2 regions of the Propionispora hippei DSM 15287 genome follow, and region 1 is predicted to be linked to the other one. Evidence: riboswitches for the same ligand, from Rfam matches in the RefSeq annotation. Region 1 holds a riboswitch; the other holds the start of a gene.
The links. Region 1 has a riboswitch for fluoride ahead of eno (phosphopyruvate hydratase). Riboswitches for the same ligand answer to the same signal wherever they lie in the genome.

Region 1 (7,865 bases):
TGCCGGTAACCCGCGTCGTCCAGTCCGGCGATCCGGTCACCGGCGCGCTGCAAACACTGGTTGGCGGCTATCAGCAGTTTGGCCGGGAAATAAAATGGCCGGCCCCGGCTTTCGTAAGCGATTCCCATCAGTTAACAGGTTATATCGATTCGGCCATCAAAAATTATTATGACAAACGTCGCCTGGCTATGGAAGCCGGCATGCCGCTTCCCGCTTTTCCAGCCTTTGCCGGGTCCAGCCAGGATAGTGCCTATATCTTGCCGCTGAAAAACAGCTTGCCCGAGAACCTAACCAGCGAATTTTGGTATATGAATGAAGCTTTGCAGGATGAATACCGCCGCACTTTCTCCCGCCAGGTAACACCTGCGGACATGCCGAATTCCTGGCAACAGGCAGCAGCGGCCTCCGGCTGCCGCTGGGTCATTGCCTCCGAAGTCAGTGCCAGCCGCGTTAAGCAAGAAAAGAATACCTATTATATCACCCTGACTCAGACAATCTATGACGCAAAGACCGGCGCTGTCGCCGACACAGCCATTTATTCCACAGGCACCTATACGCTGACTCCCCTGGAAGCCTTTATCCATGCCTTTAAAGAAATGAATATCCATATGAGTACCCGGCTGGCTAAAACTGCCGTATAGTGTCGGTTCCTGTCAGGCGATTGATTGCTTTGCCCAACCTCATATCCAGTATTAACCGCGGTCTGTTCCATAAAAAGAACAGGCCGCTTTTTTAGCGCCCTGTAAGGTACTAAAGTTCTTTCTTATGCCCAAATAAAAAGACATCTGTTGTCACACTTCCATCAGGCTCAGGATACTTCTGTTTCTCGCTGTGGATACAAACCACCTGATTTTCAGCCAGGAGACTTCTTAAAGCGGCTTCCTGAAAATAATTAAAATATAGCGCATCCTGTGAAAAACTGGTGGTTTCAAAACCGGGCTGCTTACCCTCCATAAAGCTTACATATAGATAACCGCCTGGCTTTAACCATTCTGCAGCACGAGCCAAGAGACGTTTAGCCGCTTCCGTTTCCAGATGCACAATGCTGAACGAGAGAATAATCGCATCAAAAGCTGCTGCCGGGAACACTGCTTCTCGCGAATCCTGCAAATAAAACTTTCCCTGTGGAACATGCTGTCTGGCCAATTCCAGCATTTTTTCCGAGAGATCAATGCCTGTAATCTCCAGCCGTTTCGCCGCACAGAGCTGCCTGGCCACATTCCCCGGACCACAGCCAATATCCAAAATACAAGCTCCGTCTTTTAGATAGTCGGAAAATTTTCCAATCTGCCTAACGTAGGGAGTATAGTTCATGAATTTTTCAGCAAACCGCTGATAATTTTCGTTATAGGCGGCAATCGTGTTTTTCGTTTTATCCTCCATACAGCATCACCCCATTCCTTCTGGTGGTTTATCTGGACAGTACTTCGCTATACCCGCGTCCTGTTCCTCTCCGGTATTGACAATCTTCGCCGTTCTGCCTATTAGTTAAAAACCTATCTCCGGCGAAAGATCCCTGATTATCCGGAAAAAGAATAAACCTGGGCTAGATGGTTCACATTCCCCATCTTTTCCCAGGAAATAATTCTTTCCTTAAAACAGTCTGGCAATACCAATCCCCAGCCAGGTAGCAAAAAAGCCGATTCCCAAATTAAGTCCTACATTATAAAAAGCCCGCAAGACATCGGCAGTTTGCAGCAATCGCAGCGTTTCATAACTAAAGGATGAAAACGTAGTCAAACCGCCTATTAAACCAACGGCGACAAGCAGTCGCCAGTAGGGGCTGATGCTTAACCGCTCGGTGGCCATTGTCAAAAACAAACCGATAATAAAGCACCCTACCACATTGACAAGCAACGTCCCAAAGGGAAACTCCGGGCCAAATCGCTCCGCCATCCAGTTGGACACTAAATACCGGATGACTGAACCAATGCCACCGCCGACCGCTACTAAAACAATTCCCAACATATACTTTCACCTCTCTTGCTTCAACCATTACTCTGTTATCGTTTTGGCGGCTTATGACCGTATTTGATAACTTCTATATCGTCAATCGTAACCATTCCCTCCTCCAGCATATCATCCAGAAAAGGTAATAGCTTGGCAACATAATCCTCGCTGTCGATAATCTCCACTAAAATGGGTAAATCACTGGATAAATCCACAATACTGGCCGTATGAATCCGGCTGTTGGCCCCATAACCCACGATGCCGCGGAACACCGTCGCTCCTGCCATGTCCAGTTCCTTAGCCTTCTCCACAATGGCTTGATACAAAGAACGCCGTTTCCAGTGATCGCTTTCCCCGATATAAATCCGTAATCGTTTGGCCTGACTCGCAATTTTGGGCACAAAGACTCCTCCTTCAACTTGATACCAATCAACTTTTTATAGCCCTGCTGCCTACAACCACCTAAACCGGTATAGCAGCGTGTATGATCCTTTGCAGCCTGGTCGCCGGCTGCCACCACGGCAGCCAATACGGCCCGGGCCAGCCAGCTACCGGGCCGTATTTTTGTAATTTTTTCATTAGCCTCAGAGAGTGCTTAATTATCCGAAACAACCCTAACAGCGCTTTTTGTACCATACTTCGTTAACATTTTTTGATATGCTATCTTTATTTTACCACAACAACCGGCACTTTAGCATAGGTAACCACCTTTTGCACCACACTGCCGATAATCAGACTTTTAAATCCGCCCATGCCCCGGGTACCCATGACAATCAAATCGGCCCTGCGATCAACAGCGTAGCGCATCAGGCTCTCTGCCGGATGGCCCTTTAGGATTTCCGTCTGTAGAAAAATCCCCTGTTCCTCACCATAAACCACAGCCTGCTCCAGCAGCGGCCGGTACTGTTTCTCCCCATCGGCGTACCATTCATCCACTTCGTCAATGCTGGAGCTAAATTCAGGGGGCTTAACCACGCTGACTACGACCATCGTCGCCCCCTCAAACCTGGCAGCCAGGCCTACCGCCCAGACTAACGCCTTGTGGCTGCCGGCTGAGCCGTCATAGGCCACAACTATTTTTTTCAGATCCATGTCAATCGGCCTCCCTCTCCCTGATAACCATGTTTTTTATCACTGCCGGCGATTCGCTGGTCTCATCTGTCGGGAAAAACCACTTTTGGGCGATCATCGTCGGCACCACAGCACTCAAAATGACGGTTGCCACCAGTACACTGTACTGTCCCTCATTAATATAATGGTTAGTTAGTCCGTACAGGGACGAAATGGTGCCAAAGGTCAGGCCGGTGCTCATTAGCAAGGTAGTGTAAATACCGGTGCGCGGTGTATAGTGAAACCAGTTAGTCGCCGGCAGTACGCCGATAAATTTAGTCGCCATCTTGATCAGCAGGAAAACCAGGATGGTCCCGGACATCGTATACAAAGCGCCCACCGATACCAGTACTCCCGCTTTAATGAAATAAAACGGCGTAAAAACGGCAAACACAATAGCCCGCATCTTCGTCAACGTTGGCTTGTAATGCTTGAAAAAGCGGGCCATGGCCATGCCGATAATATAGGCCGGCAGTACCGCTTCGCTGCCGCTGATCACCGCCAGGTAGGCCAAAGCCAAGAGTACCAGAAAAATAAACTTGATTTCCGGCTCGCTGACTCGTCCGCCATACCATTTGAATACCCTGGCAGACAGCGGGGTAATAACCACTACGGCTACAATCATAACCGCCGTAAACCAGACAACCTTTAGCGAAAATCCGGTAAAGAGCAGTCCTAAGGCCAGCACCGTCCCCAAATCAGTGACAAAGCAGGCCGCCAGAATGCCTTGCCCTAGTCGACTGGCCGACAGCCCGCTTTCTACCATGACGGCATATACGACGGCCACCGAGGTGGTTGACAGCGCAATGCCGGCAATTTTAGCGGCATTACCATCCCAGCCGAACACATACTCGGCAAACCACATACCGCCCAGAAAGGGCAGCAGAAACGACAAAAAGCCAATCACCAGACTTTCTTTCAGGTTGCCTTTGAGGCTGTCGGGATCAATCTCAGCCCCGGCGAGAAAGGTTAATACCACAGCACCAAAGCCGGCTAAAAATGTAACCCACGGTGTAATCTCCAAATGCACGGCGTTGCCGCCAATCACACCCACGGCAATCTCCATCAGCGCCACCGAAATGCCCAGCCGGATAGACAGGACGGTGGCAATAAGGGCCAGCAGCACCCACTGCGCGGCAATAGCAAAGTTCTGTTCCATTGACAGCTACCTCCTTGTTAGTCCTTGACTAATACTCCCGGGGTGTGTTTTAAATTAGCGGAATGTTCCATGTCGAATAATTTTTGTGAAAAGACAATCTTCGCAAGAAGAATGGCCCTTACTTCTAAAAATTTTAACGATGGATGTCAAAAAAGCACGCTTCAAAGCACTCCGAACCATTTGCCAACACACCCTAGGGAAGGTAGGAGTTATTACCGCGTTCACTGCGGGGTTATGGCGAACTCCATCGCCGGTTTTTACGCCGTACTGCCTGAAAACCCAACCGGCCAGCCTGTCATTGGGCGGCAAAAGGATTGCCGAAGACAGCTTTTCCGCCCAGCTCGGCCTCAATCTCCAACAGGCGGTTATATTTGGCAATGCGTTCGCTGCGGCAAGCCGAACCGGTCTTGATCTGGCCGCCGCCCATGGCCACGGCAAAATCGGCCAGGAACGCATCTTCGGTCTCGCCGGAACGGTGGGAAACAACATAATTCCAGTCGGCCTGGCGGCACATTTTTATGGCCTCCACCGTCTCGCTCACCGTACCGATCTGATTTAGCTTAATAAGCACCGCATTGGTGGTCTTCTCCTTAATGCCGCGGGCAATGAATTTGGTATTGGTGACAAAAATATCGTCGCCTACAATCTGCAACGCCTGACCGAGGGCTGCCGTATGCTCCCGGAAGCCGTCCCAGTCATTTTCCGCTAATCCGTCTTCCAGAGAAACCAGGTAATATTTCTTGGCCCATTCCTTGTACAGCGCCGTCATTTCACTGCTGCTCTTTACTCCCTGCCCTGATTTTGTTAAATGATACTGACCATTTTCATAAAACGAACTGGCTGCCGGGTCAAGTGCCAGAGCAATATCCACACCCGGCACATAGCCGGCTGACCGGATGGCCTCGATAATCAACTCGCAGGCCTCCTCATTGCTCTTCAGGTTAGGTGCAAAGCCGCCCTCATCACCCACGCTGGTGGCATAACCCTGTTGTCCCAAAAGCTTTTTGAGCGCGTGAAAGGTTTCCACACCATATTGCAGGGCTTTGGCAAAGGTAGGCGCGCCGACCGGCATAACCATAAACTCCTGAAAATCCACACTGTTGTCGGCATGCTTGCCGCCGTTTAAAATATTCATCATCGGCACCGGCAGCCGCACCGCCTCGCTGCCGCCCAGATAGGCATAGAGTGGCAAGCCCCGTTCTATCGCTGCGGCCCGGGCAGCCGCCATGGAAACGCCCAGAATGGCGTTGGCGCCTAAATTGGCCTTAGTCGGTGTACCATCCAGCTCCAGCAGGAGCTGATCAATCGCCGCCTGATCGCCGGCATCCTGCCCGATCAGTTTCGGGGCTATGCGATTGTTGACATTGGCCACAGCCTGCAAAACCCCCTTACCGCCATAACGCGTCTTATCCCCGTCCCGCAGTTCCAGTGCCTCATTCTCACCGGTAGACGCGCCCGAAGGCACCGAAGCCGATGCCCTGCTGCCACCGGCCAGTTCCATATTGACCCGGATGGTCGGATTCCCCCGGGAATCCAAAATTTCTAACGCATTTACACTGACAATCCTGCTGCTCATACATAGCGCCTCCTTCGATAAATTACCTATAAGATTTGTTAGCAAACACCTATCAATACATTTAACTCTAATTTTTTCACCAATTAAACTTATATTAGACTTGTTCTTAGCAGCGGGCAGAAAAAAAACAGACTCCTACCACCTAAGTGGTAGGAGTCATTACCGTCTGCACGGACTTAAAGGCGAACTCCATCGCCGCTATAAAAATATGGCTTTATTATATCAGCCGGTCTGATTCTGCGTCAATAGCAACCGCTTTGCCAAACTCTGGCTCTACGGTAGTTACTTGCTGCAGAAGCTGCTGCATTTGCCTGGCAGCCCGCTGCAGCCGGCTGCACCGGTCTGCCACATCCTCAGTTTGTCCCTGTTTTTGCTCCGCCGCGGCGGCAACTGCCTGGGCAGTCCCGTCCACCGCCTCGGCCAGCCGGGCGCTAAAGGCTGCCCGGAAGGAATGAAAGGCCGCCTCCGTATTCTGTAAAAGAGCCCAACGCAGGCTTTCCACATTTCGCAGCACCAGGGCTTCCACCTGCCGTTCCAGCCGCTTGCGGATACGAACAAACCGAAATGAGGCCGGCAGCAGTACCTCCAGCCAGGTGTGGGGAATTCCCCCCAGGCCTGTTTGCCATTCCGTTTTTACCCAATAGGGCTGACGTTTCATTTGAAAGGTCAACTCCTGCTCCACCGCCTGATAATCAAGGGCAAAAATGGTAGCCGCCGTCTGACGTACCGCCTGAATCAATGCCTCAGCCCGCTGCTGATGAACAGCCATTACACCGGCCAGGTAGTCGCTAAACTGGTCGGCAGTGGCTGACAGTTCCCGGTCAAAGAAAGGAGCAACAGCCGCCATCAAGGCAGTCTGAGCGTCCCGCTCCAGACCGGGACGTTCACCACCGCTCAGCTCTTTTGCCACCACATGGGATAAGTAGTCCCGGGCCTTCCGCCGCAGGACGTCGGCCTGCTTCTCCAAAAAATCCAAAGCCCGTTTGCGGTCGCCGGCCAGTACGTCATCGGCCTGCTGCTCTTCGGCGGTCAATTCTGTTAGTTTCTGCCGCAGCGTTGCCTGCTTGGCGGCCAATTCATCGACCGGCATAAGCAGGACCTGGACGGCAAGCTCCAGCTCCAACAAGGCCTCCCGCAGCACGACAGCCAGCTTGGTTTCAATAGCCACGGCCAGTACCGCCTGCATTTCCTGCCGGAAGAAAGCTGTTAATGCCTCCTCCAGCAGGCCTAACCCACTAGCCGCCAGCAGACGGCTATCACCTCTCTCTTTGCCCAAAACTGCCTGCCGGGCCGATACCCGATAGACGGTTTCCACTGTTATGCCGGCCTGTTCCCGCAAAACCTGCCGCAAAAAGCTAACCATGGTATCCTGTTCCTCACCGCTGAGATGATCAGCCTTATTGAGCACAAAAAACAAACGCCGGACATGATGCTGCACAATCTGCAGAAATGCCAATTCCGCCGCCGTAACCGGCGGGTCGGCCGATACAACAAACAGCGCGGCATCACACTGGGCAAGAAACCGGAGCGTCGTGTCCGTATTATGCCGGAAAGTAGAACCAATGCCCGGCGTATCAATTAGGACGACTCCGCCAGCCAGCAGTGCTGCCGGATATTCTACAATTACCTGCTCCACTTGCAAACAATTGGCCGGGTTGGCCTGTTCCGCCACAAACCGGCTCAAATAGTCTGCCAGTGACACATCATCATCAAACACACCCTGGTCTTCCCGTCCGTCAGCAAACGTTATATATGCCCGCCGCCCGATCCCCTGGCGGATGACGGTCGGTAGGGCCGTCACCGGCACCAAGCTGGACGGCAAAAACGGGCCGCCCAGCAAAGCATTGATCAGGCTGCTTTTGCCACGCTTAAATTGCCCCAGCACCGCCAAATGAAATTGTTTTTCCCTCAGCCGCTCCGCTAGGTTTTCCACCCGGACAGCATGCGGGATAAATCGATTGCCAACCTGCCTTAGCTGCCCGGCTGCCTCTTCCAGCAGTCCGGTCAGGCAGGCTTCCTGTTCCGGCATACGGTCATATTTCATCCCGCTCTCTCCCTTCTCAAGCTGCC
Region 2 (7,865 bases), on a different contig from region 1:
CGATGGGCAGGCGTCCTAAAAACGGCAGTCCGGCCGCGGCTGCCGTTTTTTCGCCGCCGCCGCTTTTGAAAATATCGTGGCGACTGCCGCAGGAGGGGCAGACAAAGCCGCTCATGTTTTCGATAATGCCGGCAATGGGGAGGTTGACCTTCCGGCAGAATTGAATGGATTTGCGGACATCGGCTAAGGCGATTTCCTGCGGGGTAGTAACAATGACGGCCTGGCAGCCGGTGACGGTCTGTGCGATGGTAAGCGGCTCGTCACCGGTTCCCGGCGGGCTGTCGATAATCAGAAAATCCAGCGGCCCCCAGTCGACATCGCCTAAGAATTGGCGGATCATGGTGATTTTGGCGGGGCCCCGGCAGATGACCGGATCATCGGGTTTGTCCAGGAGACCTTGGATGGTCACTACCCTCAGGGTCGGACTGTATTCGATGGGATAGATTTGCTCGCGGTCAGTCAATAACGGCAGGTCGTTCAAGTCGAGCAGACCGGCAATGCTGGGACCGTGCACATCAATATCCAGCAGGCCCACTTGGTAGCCCTGCTGACTGAGTGTTACGGCCAGATTGGCTGCTACAGTGCTCTTGCCGACGCCGCCTTTGCCGCTCATGACAATCAGTTTTTTAGTTACCTGATCTAAAAAACGGTGAATCCGTTCGGTTTGGGCAGCGAATTGCTGTGTAGGATTGGAATTACAAGACATGGACAGGTCATCTCCCTTTCTTGGTGAACATGGCTATTTCAGCGGGTTTGCCTGCTTGGCGTAGGCCGGGCTAGAGATTATTTTTGCGATATTATGTTTGTCGGGCGAGTTGTAATGCGGGAAAGGTGCTCGCTTATAGGTTTCCAAAGCCTGTGCCGATTCATCCATACGATTGTGGAGTGCTTTCCTGAATTGAGGTGAATGGAAGTTGACTGGAAATTTCTATTCCGTTATAATTTAATTGATAACAAAAATCATTATCGATTAAATTAAGCGATAACACCGGGGAGGGCAATAACATGGTTAAACAAAAGCTGGAAGGCGTTTCGGAAACGCTGTTAATTCCCCTATGGGCCAGAGCGGTGGAAACGAAGCGACCGGAGCCGATTATCCGGGATGACTTAGCCGTTCAGATGATGGAAAAGCTAGAGTATGATTTTGTAAAATTTGAAAAGGCCAGGCTGTCACAGATAGGGGTGGCGATCCGGACGGAACTGCTGGATAAAGCGGTCACTGCTTTTTTGGCCAAGCAGGCCGAGTCCGTTGTGATTAATCTGGGTTGTGGGCTTGATACCCGCTTTTTCCGTGTAGATAACGGCCGTGTTCACTGGTATGATCTGGATCTGGCCGAGCCTATCCGGCTGCGCCGCCAGTTTTTTTCCGAAACCGACCGGTACCGGATGCTGGAAAAGTCCATATTTGATCCGGCTTGGCCGCAGGCAATCCAGCGGGACGATAGGCCGGTATTAATTATTGCCGAAGGTGTGCTTATGTATTTTACCGAGCCGGAAATAAAAGAGTTGCTTGCCAGACTGGCCAGCGAGTTTCCCCAAGCGGAAATGCTGTTTGAAATCTTATCGCCCCTATTGGTAAAGAACAGCCGGCGCCATGACAGTGTCAGTAAAACGAATGCTTCCTTTCAATGGGGCGTAGCCAGTGGGAAAATGGTGGAAGCTTTGCACGAAAATATCAGGTTTCTGGAAGAATGGAATTACTTTGATTATCACCGGAACCGTTGGGGCTGGTTTGGCTGGCTGGCCTTGATTCCGGCTGGCAGACGGTATTTTAATAACAAAATTGCTCATTTGCAATTTGTGTAAGCTTACCTATAAATAAGGCGTTATGGTTTCTTCCCTACCGCCGCGAGATAGATGACAAATTCGTCGTTCCCATCCAGACCCAGTAACCGGTCGACCAGCGCTTGATCGTATATTCCGATGGCACAGGTTCCGGCGGCGATGGATTCACTGGCTAAATACAGGTTTTGGCAGACATGTCCGATATCTATCAGGATTTTTTTGTGGGCGGTAATATCATATTTCCACTCCGACCGGTAGGGCGTTGTACTCCAAAGAAATAACACCGCTGCTTTATTGGCAAAGTTAGGGACAAATGGCTGGTCCAGGGTAATCTCGTCTATTTTGTTTTCCAGCTTATCCAGTTCAAACATAAATAAGAGCTTATGCTCTATCGGGAGGTAGCGGTATACTCCTTTTTGGATATTTGCCACATTTCTAATCAACAGGTAGCTTTCAAAGGAATGGGTCGCACCGCTGCAGGGAACTGTTCTTAGTGTAAGGCCGGCTTTGTTCGTGCCGGTGATGCCCTGGGTCGCCCATAGAAGATAGGATAATTCGTCGAGGCTGAGCGGACAATCACCGTAAAGTCTGGTACTTCTTCGTTCTTTTATGCAAGTAAAGATATTTTTACTTGTCAGGGTACTTTCGCTTACTGCCGGGAGATCAATCAATTCGGCCTGCAGTTCGTAAGGCTTTACCTTTACCGGCTGGGGCAGACCCTTCTTTGCATCGGTTGTTATTTTCTTGAATTCGGCAAAGTTCGATTTTAAAAAGCTTCTGTGTTGATCAAATTTATCCACTTGACGCCAACTCCCTTAGCTGTATTTATAGTTGATGTATTTTCCGCATAGGAACTGGTAAATCCTGCTTGATTAACGATATGTTGTTATATATTTTTTTATATACACTATATATGGTGGTTGCGCTGTGCTTTAGCCAGTCTTGTATGACGTCCGGCCCTTTTGCCCGGAGAGAACGGCTCTGCTGGAAAATAGTGCAGCTGGAGCCGGAGGAATTGACAGAGGAAGCAGGGCTTGTTAGTATATAGAATATAAACTGCATTTTCCGGTGATGGAGTTCGCCGTAAAAGCGCGTAAGCGCTAATGACTCCTGCAGGCTAAAAAGCCTGCAGGAGTCATTTTTTTTTATAGGCGCCGATGATGTGGTCGTCAAGCGTGGGGAATGAAGAATAGCGGCTTGGTACTTTGCTGTTGATGGGTTACCGTGTCTGCCGGTAAGAAACAGGGGTTTAAACAGGGAGGTGTTTTTATGAGCTTTAGTATACTGTTTGCGGAACATGCCGGGCATTTGCGAAGGGAAATCAGGGAAGAACCGGCTTTTTTCCGGGATTTGAATCTGGACCAGATTGTGGAGGCCATCACGGCCGGCAAGCAGGAATATGATTTAAAACCGTTTTTTTATATTGCTCTGCCTGATGAGGAAGCCGTCCGGTATCGCCAGGAAGTCATGCAGGAGCTTGGCAATCAAACTCTATTGGCCGCTATCCGTTCGTTCGCGGACAATATGCGGGCTATCCGCGGGTATCTTGGCTCCGTCGAAAAGCTCTATTATCATTACCATAAAGCGGGTTGGTTTCTCGAGGCAGTAGACCGGTATTGCGCAGCCGTTACCCGTTTGGCAGAGGACTTGAACGCTGCCGGGTTACGCTCCCGCGGCTTTTTAGCTTTTCGCGAATATGTTGCGGCCTATGCCCGCGCCGAAGAGTTTAGGGCGCTTGTAACGGAGACCCGGGAGCTTAAGGCCGAATTAACTGCCATAAGATATTGCCTGCTCATCAAGGATGGTGCCATCAAAGTTCGCCACTATGAAGCAGAGGCGGATTACAGTGTTGATGTGGAAGAAACCTTTGCCAAGTTTAAGCAGGGAGCGGTACAGGATTATAAAGCGAAGTTTGCCAGCGGGGTGGGCATGAACCATATTGAAGCGCAAATATTGGATTGCGTAGCCCAATTGAATCCCGACAGCTTTGCCAGGCTCGACGCTTTTTGCGAAAAATATAGCCGATTTCCCGATGAGACATTGGTTATGTTTGACCGGGAAGTACAATTTTATATGGCTTACCTGGAACATACTGATCAGCTAAAGCAGGCGGGCCTGCGGTTTTGCTATCCACAGCTTTCCGCTACCTGTAAGGAAATTTACAATTACGACGGGTTTGATCTGGCTCTGGCCGCTCAACTGGTTGGCCGGAAGGCAGCCGTTGTGTGTAATGATTTTCACTTACAGGGCCGTGAACGGATTATTGTGGTAACCGGTCCGAACCAAGGCGGCAAGACAACCTTTGCCCGTACGTTTGGCCAACTGCATTATCTGGCTGGGTTGGGCTGTCCTGTTCCGGGGCGGCAAGCAAAACTCTTTTTGTGCGACAGGTTGTTTACGCATTTTGAAAAAGAAGAAGACATCAACAATCTGCGCAGCAAACTGCAGGATGATTTGGTAAGAATTCATGATATTCTTGACCGGGCTACGGCAAACAGCATCATTATTATGAATGAAATCTTTACCTCCACCACGTTGAACGACGCCGTGCTGTTGGGCAGGAAGATTATGCAGCGAATCATGGAACTGGATTTGTTGTGTGTTTGTGTAACCTTCATCGATGAATTGGCCGCGTTAAGCGAGCAAACCGTGAGTATGGTGAGTACCGTAGTGCCCGACGATCCGGCCAGGCGAACGTACCGGATTGTGCGAAGGCCTGCCGACGGCCTGGCCTATGCTATATCTATTGCCGAAAAGTACCGGCTTACCTATCGCTTGCTAAAGGAGCGCATACCATCATGAAAGCTTTTCTTATGTATAGGGACCGTGACTTTAATTTGCAACAGGCCCTGCCGGCCAATGCTGACGACCTGGTGCAGGATCTGGAATTGACTACGTTGTTTCAGGCCATGGCTTCCGGTGATCAATTTCTCTTTGATGTGGCCAGGAAAAGCCTGTTGTGCGGGACGGAGGATATAGACACTATTCTTTATCGCCAGGCTATTCTTAAGGATTGTCTGAACAATCCTGCTGTGGTCAGAAAGATGTACCTTATTGTCACAGAGGCCATGGAGGAAAAAAAGAAAAAGCTCTATTTCAGCATTTTCGGCCGCTATCCGGCAGGCATTCTGTATAGCGCACGGGAAGCCCTGCAACTGTTTCTGGCCTGGCTGAAACAACTTAAGCAGCTGGCTGATGAATATGCCGGTAACTTTGAATCGGAGGGCTTTCGGGTGCTTTTTGCCATGCTTCGGCAAGAGCTTGCTGATGACTATTTTGCCCTGGTACAGGAGCATTTGCGGCACCTCCAGTTCCGTAGCGGCGTGCTGGTCAGCGCTGCGCTGGGCAAGGGCAACGAGGGGACCGGCTACACCCTGCATAAGGTCCAGGATAAAAAGCAAAGCTGGCTGGAGCGGCTCTTTGCTCAGCAGCCGCCGGCCTATACGATCCATATCCATGAGCGGGATGAAGCCGGTGCCAGGGCGCTGGGAGAGTTAAAGGACCGGGGGATTAACCTGGTTGCCAATGCCCTGGCCCAGTCTGTGGAGCATATCAACAGTTTTTTTGCCATGCTGCGGACGGAACTGGCTTTTTATGTCGGTTGCTTGAATTTGCGGGAGAAACTTGCCGCCAAGGAGGAGCCGGTTACTTTTCCCGTTCCCGTAGCCAGCCAGGAGCGTTGCCTTTCCTTTAAGGGGCTGTATGACATTTGCCTGACCTTGCTCCTGGCGCAGCGGGTGGTAGGCAATGACGCGCAGGCCGATCAGAAAAACCTGGTGATGATCACCGGCGCCAACCAGGGGGGCAAGTCGACCTTTTTACGCAGTATCGGCCTGGCTCAACTGCTTATGCAGTGCGGGATGTTTGTACCGGCAGAAGCTTTCTGTGCCCGCGTGTGCAGCGGTCTGTTCACGCACTATAAGCGGGAAGAAGACACGGCGATGACCAGCGGCAAACTGGATGAAGAGCTTAGCCGGATGAGCGGTATGGTAGACAATATCAGGCCCCAGTCCCTGATCCTGTTCAATGAATCCTTTGCCGCGACAAACGAACGCGAAGGCTCGGAAATTGCCAGACAGATCGTGTCCGCCTTACTGGAAAAGCACATTCAGGTGTTTTTTGTTACCCATCAATATGCGTTGGCCCATGGTTTTTATGAGAAAAAGCTGGATAACGCGATTTTCCTGCAGGCCGAGCGGCAAAATAGCGGAGAACGGAGCTTTAAAATAGTGGAGGGCGAACCGCAGCCCACCAGTTTTGGGGAAGACTTATATACCGGAATATTTGGTGTAACAGCTGATGTTTTAGAAACTACCGGTTAGGGGGTACGGGCGTATGAACAAAAAGGATGGTGCCTATGTTGCCGCAGCGCGGCCGGCTGACCCGGAAGATGCCGCGCCGGTTAATCCCGATTTGGCCAAGCTGCGGGGCTATACGCAGGCGAAATTGTTCCTGGCCGAGCAGCTACGGCTGCAGCGCGAAGCTCTGACAACGCTGGGCCGGGAAGAAAGCGGGCGACGGTGCGGGGAGCTATTGGTAAAGCTAGCGGAAGACCGGTTCATACTGGCCGTAGTCGGCCAGTTCAAACGGGGCAAGAGCTCGCTGATGAATGCGATCATTGGGCGCGAACTGCTGCCTACCGGTGTGCTGCCTCTTACCTCGGCGATAACGGTGCTTAAGTACGGCGCTACGGAACGGTTGGTGGTTCGCCGGGAAAATTCGCTGTTCCCCGATGAACTGCCTGTTGCGGCGCTGGCCGACTATGTTACCGAAAAGGGTAATCCGTCCAATCAAAAAAAGGTAAAGACCGCCACGGTCGAATTGTCTGTTCCCTTTTTGCGGCGCGGCGTTGAATTTGTTGACACACCGGGTGTCGGCTCGGTCGTTGCGGCCAATACGGCAACCACCTACGGCTTCTTACCCGAATGTGACGCCGTATTGTTTGTCATTAGCGTGGATACGCCGCTGACCAGTCTGGAGCTGGCCTTTCTCCGGGAGATCCGGGAATATGTGAACCGGATTTTCTTTGTTGTGAATAAGCTGGATCTGGTGAGTCCTGCCGAACAGGAGGCGGTACTAACGTTTGTGACCGATACCATCCGGCAACAAACCGGGGGCGCTGCGATAAGGGTCTTTCCCGTTTCCGCCCGGCAGGGACTTGCTGCCCGGCTGACCGGTGACCTGGCCGGCTATGAACAAAGCGGTATGAAAGCGCTGGAAGAAACCCTGGCTGCTTTTCTGGCGGAGGAAAAGTCGCAGGCCTTCCTGGCGGCGGTGCTGCATAAGGCGCTGCAAATAGGGGATGCGGCGATGGAGCAGGATTTCTGCCAGGAAGCCGCCGGACCGGGGGATAGTGGACAGGCCAGAGAAAAGCCAGCCGGTACGGCCCGGCGCGATAGCTCTGCTGTGGCGCTGGTCATGGCTGTGCAGGCAAAACTGGCGGCTTTGGCTAAACGGATGCAGGAAAATCAGCCGGCAGCGTTGTTAGCCGGCGACTTTCTGCCAGGGATACCGTTATCCGCCGAGGCAGTAAATCCGGCGGCCTTCGCCGTGCCGGCACCCGCCCCGGCAAAGCGCTTGCCCGAGTTGGGGGGCAAGGGCTGCCCGGTGTGCCGGCATTTGGAGAACTATGGGCGGGAATTCTTCCGCCGCTGGCAGTACCAGATCACCATGCAGGAACAGGACCAGGCCGGTTTTGCCGCGGAACTGGGCTTTTGCCCGCTCCATACCTGGCAGCTGCTCGCCTTAGCTTCGTCCCACGGCGCTTCCGTCGGTTATGCGCGGCTGGCTGAAGAGGCCGCCCGCCGTTTGCATCGGATCAGCGACGGGCCAGCCAGGGAGGAGAAGCTGCGGCAACTGGTGCACGATTCCCGGAATTGCCGGGTCTGCCGGCTGCTCCGCCAAGCCGAGGCGGATTATATCGGGCAGCTTGCCGTCTGGCTTGGCGAAGCTGCCGGGCGGCGCTGGTATCGACGTTCCCAGGGCGTTTGTCTTCGCCATCTTAGTTTACTGGTGGCGGCTGTTGCCGCAGACGATCAGCGGTTTCTGATTGATCATGGGGCGCAGCGGTTTGAAGAGGC

Region 2: linked by a shared signal. The riboswitch ahead of F3H20_RS17650 (MutS-related protein) and the one ahead of eno (phosphopyruvate hydratase) in region 1 are both predicted to bind fluoride.

What each region holds. Positions count from the first base shown of each region.
Region 1 is NZ_FQZD01000055.1:8,521-16,385, forward strand. Features, by position in the region: gene F3H20_RS18590 (lipase family protein) at 1-641, shown strand, start outside; gene F3H20_RS18595 (class I SAM-dependent methyltransferase) at 751-1,383, opposite strand; gene crcB (fluoride efflux transporter CrcB) at 1,594-1,968, opposite strand; gene F3H20_RS18605 (DUF190 domain-containing protein) at 2,004-2,351, opposite strand; gene F3H20_RS18610 (universal stress protein) at 2,617-3,042, opposite strand; gene F3H20_RS18615 (cation:proton antiporter) at 3,044-4,219, opposite strand; fluoride riboswitch at 4,416-4,480, opposite strand; gene eno (phosphopyruvate hydratase) at 4,515-5,795, opposite strand; fluoride riboswitch at 5,939-6,001, opposite strand; gene F3H20_RS18625 (dynamin family protein) at 6,013-7,839, opposite strand.
Region 2 is NZ_FQZD01000047.1:4,083-11,947, reverse strand. Features, by position in the region: gene F3H20_RS17665 (iron-sulfur cluster carrier protein MrpORP) at 1-706, opposite strand, end outside; gene F3H20_RS17660 (class I SAM-dependent methyltransferase) at 1,006-1,806, shown strand; gene F3H20_RS17655 (SagB/ThcOx family dehydrogenase) at 1,827-2,585, opposite strand; fluoride riboswitch at 2,844-2,905, shown strand; gene F3H20_RS17650 (MutS-related protein) at 3,055-4,587, shown strand; gene F3H20_RS17645 (MutS-related protein) at 4,584-6,107, shown strand; gene F3H20_RS17640 (dynamin family protein) at 6,121-7,865, shown strand, end outside.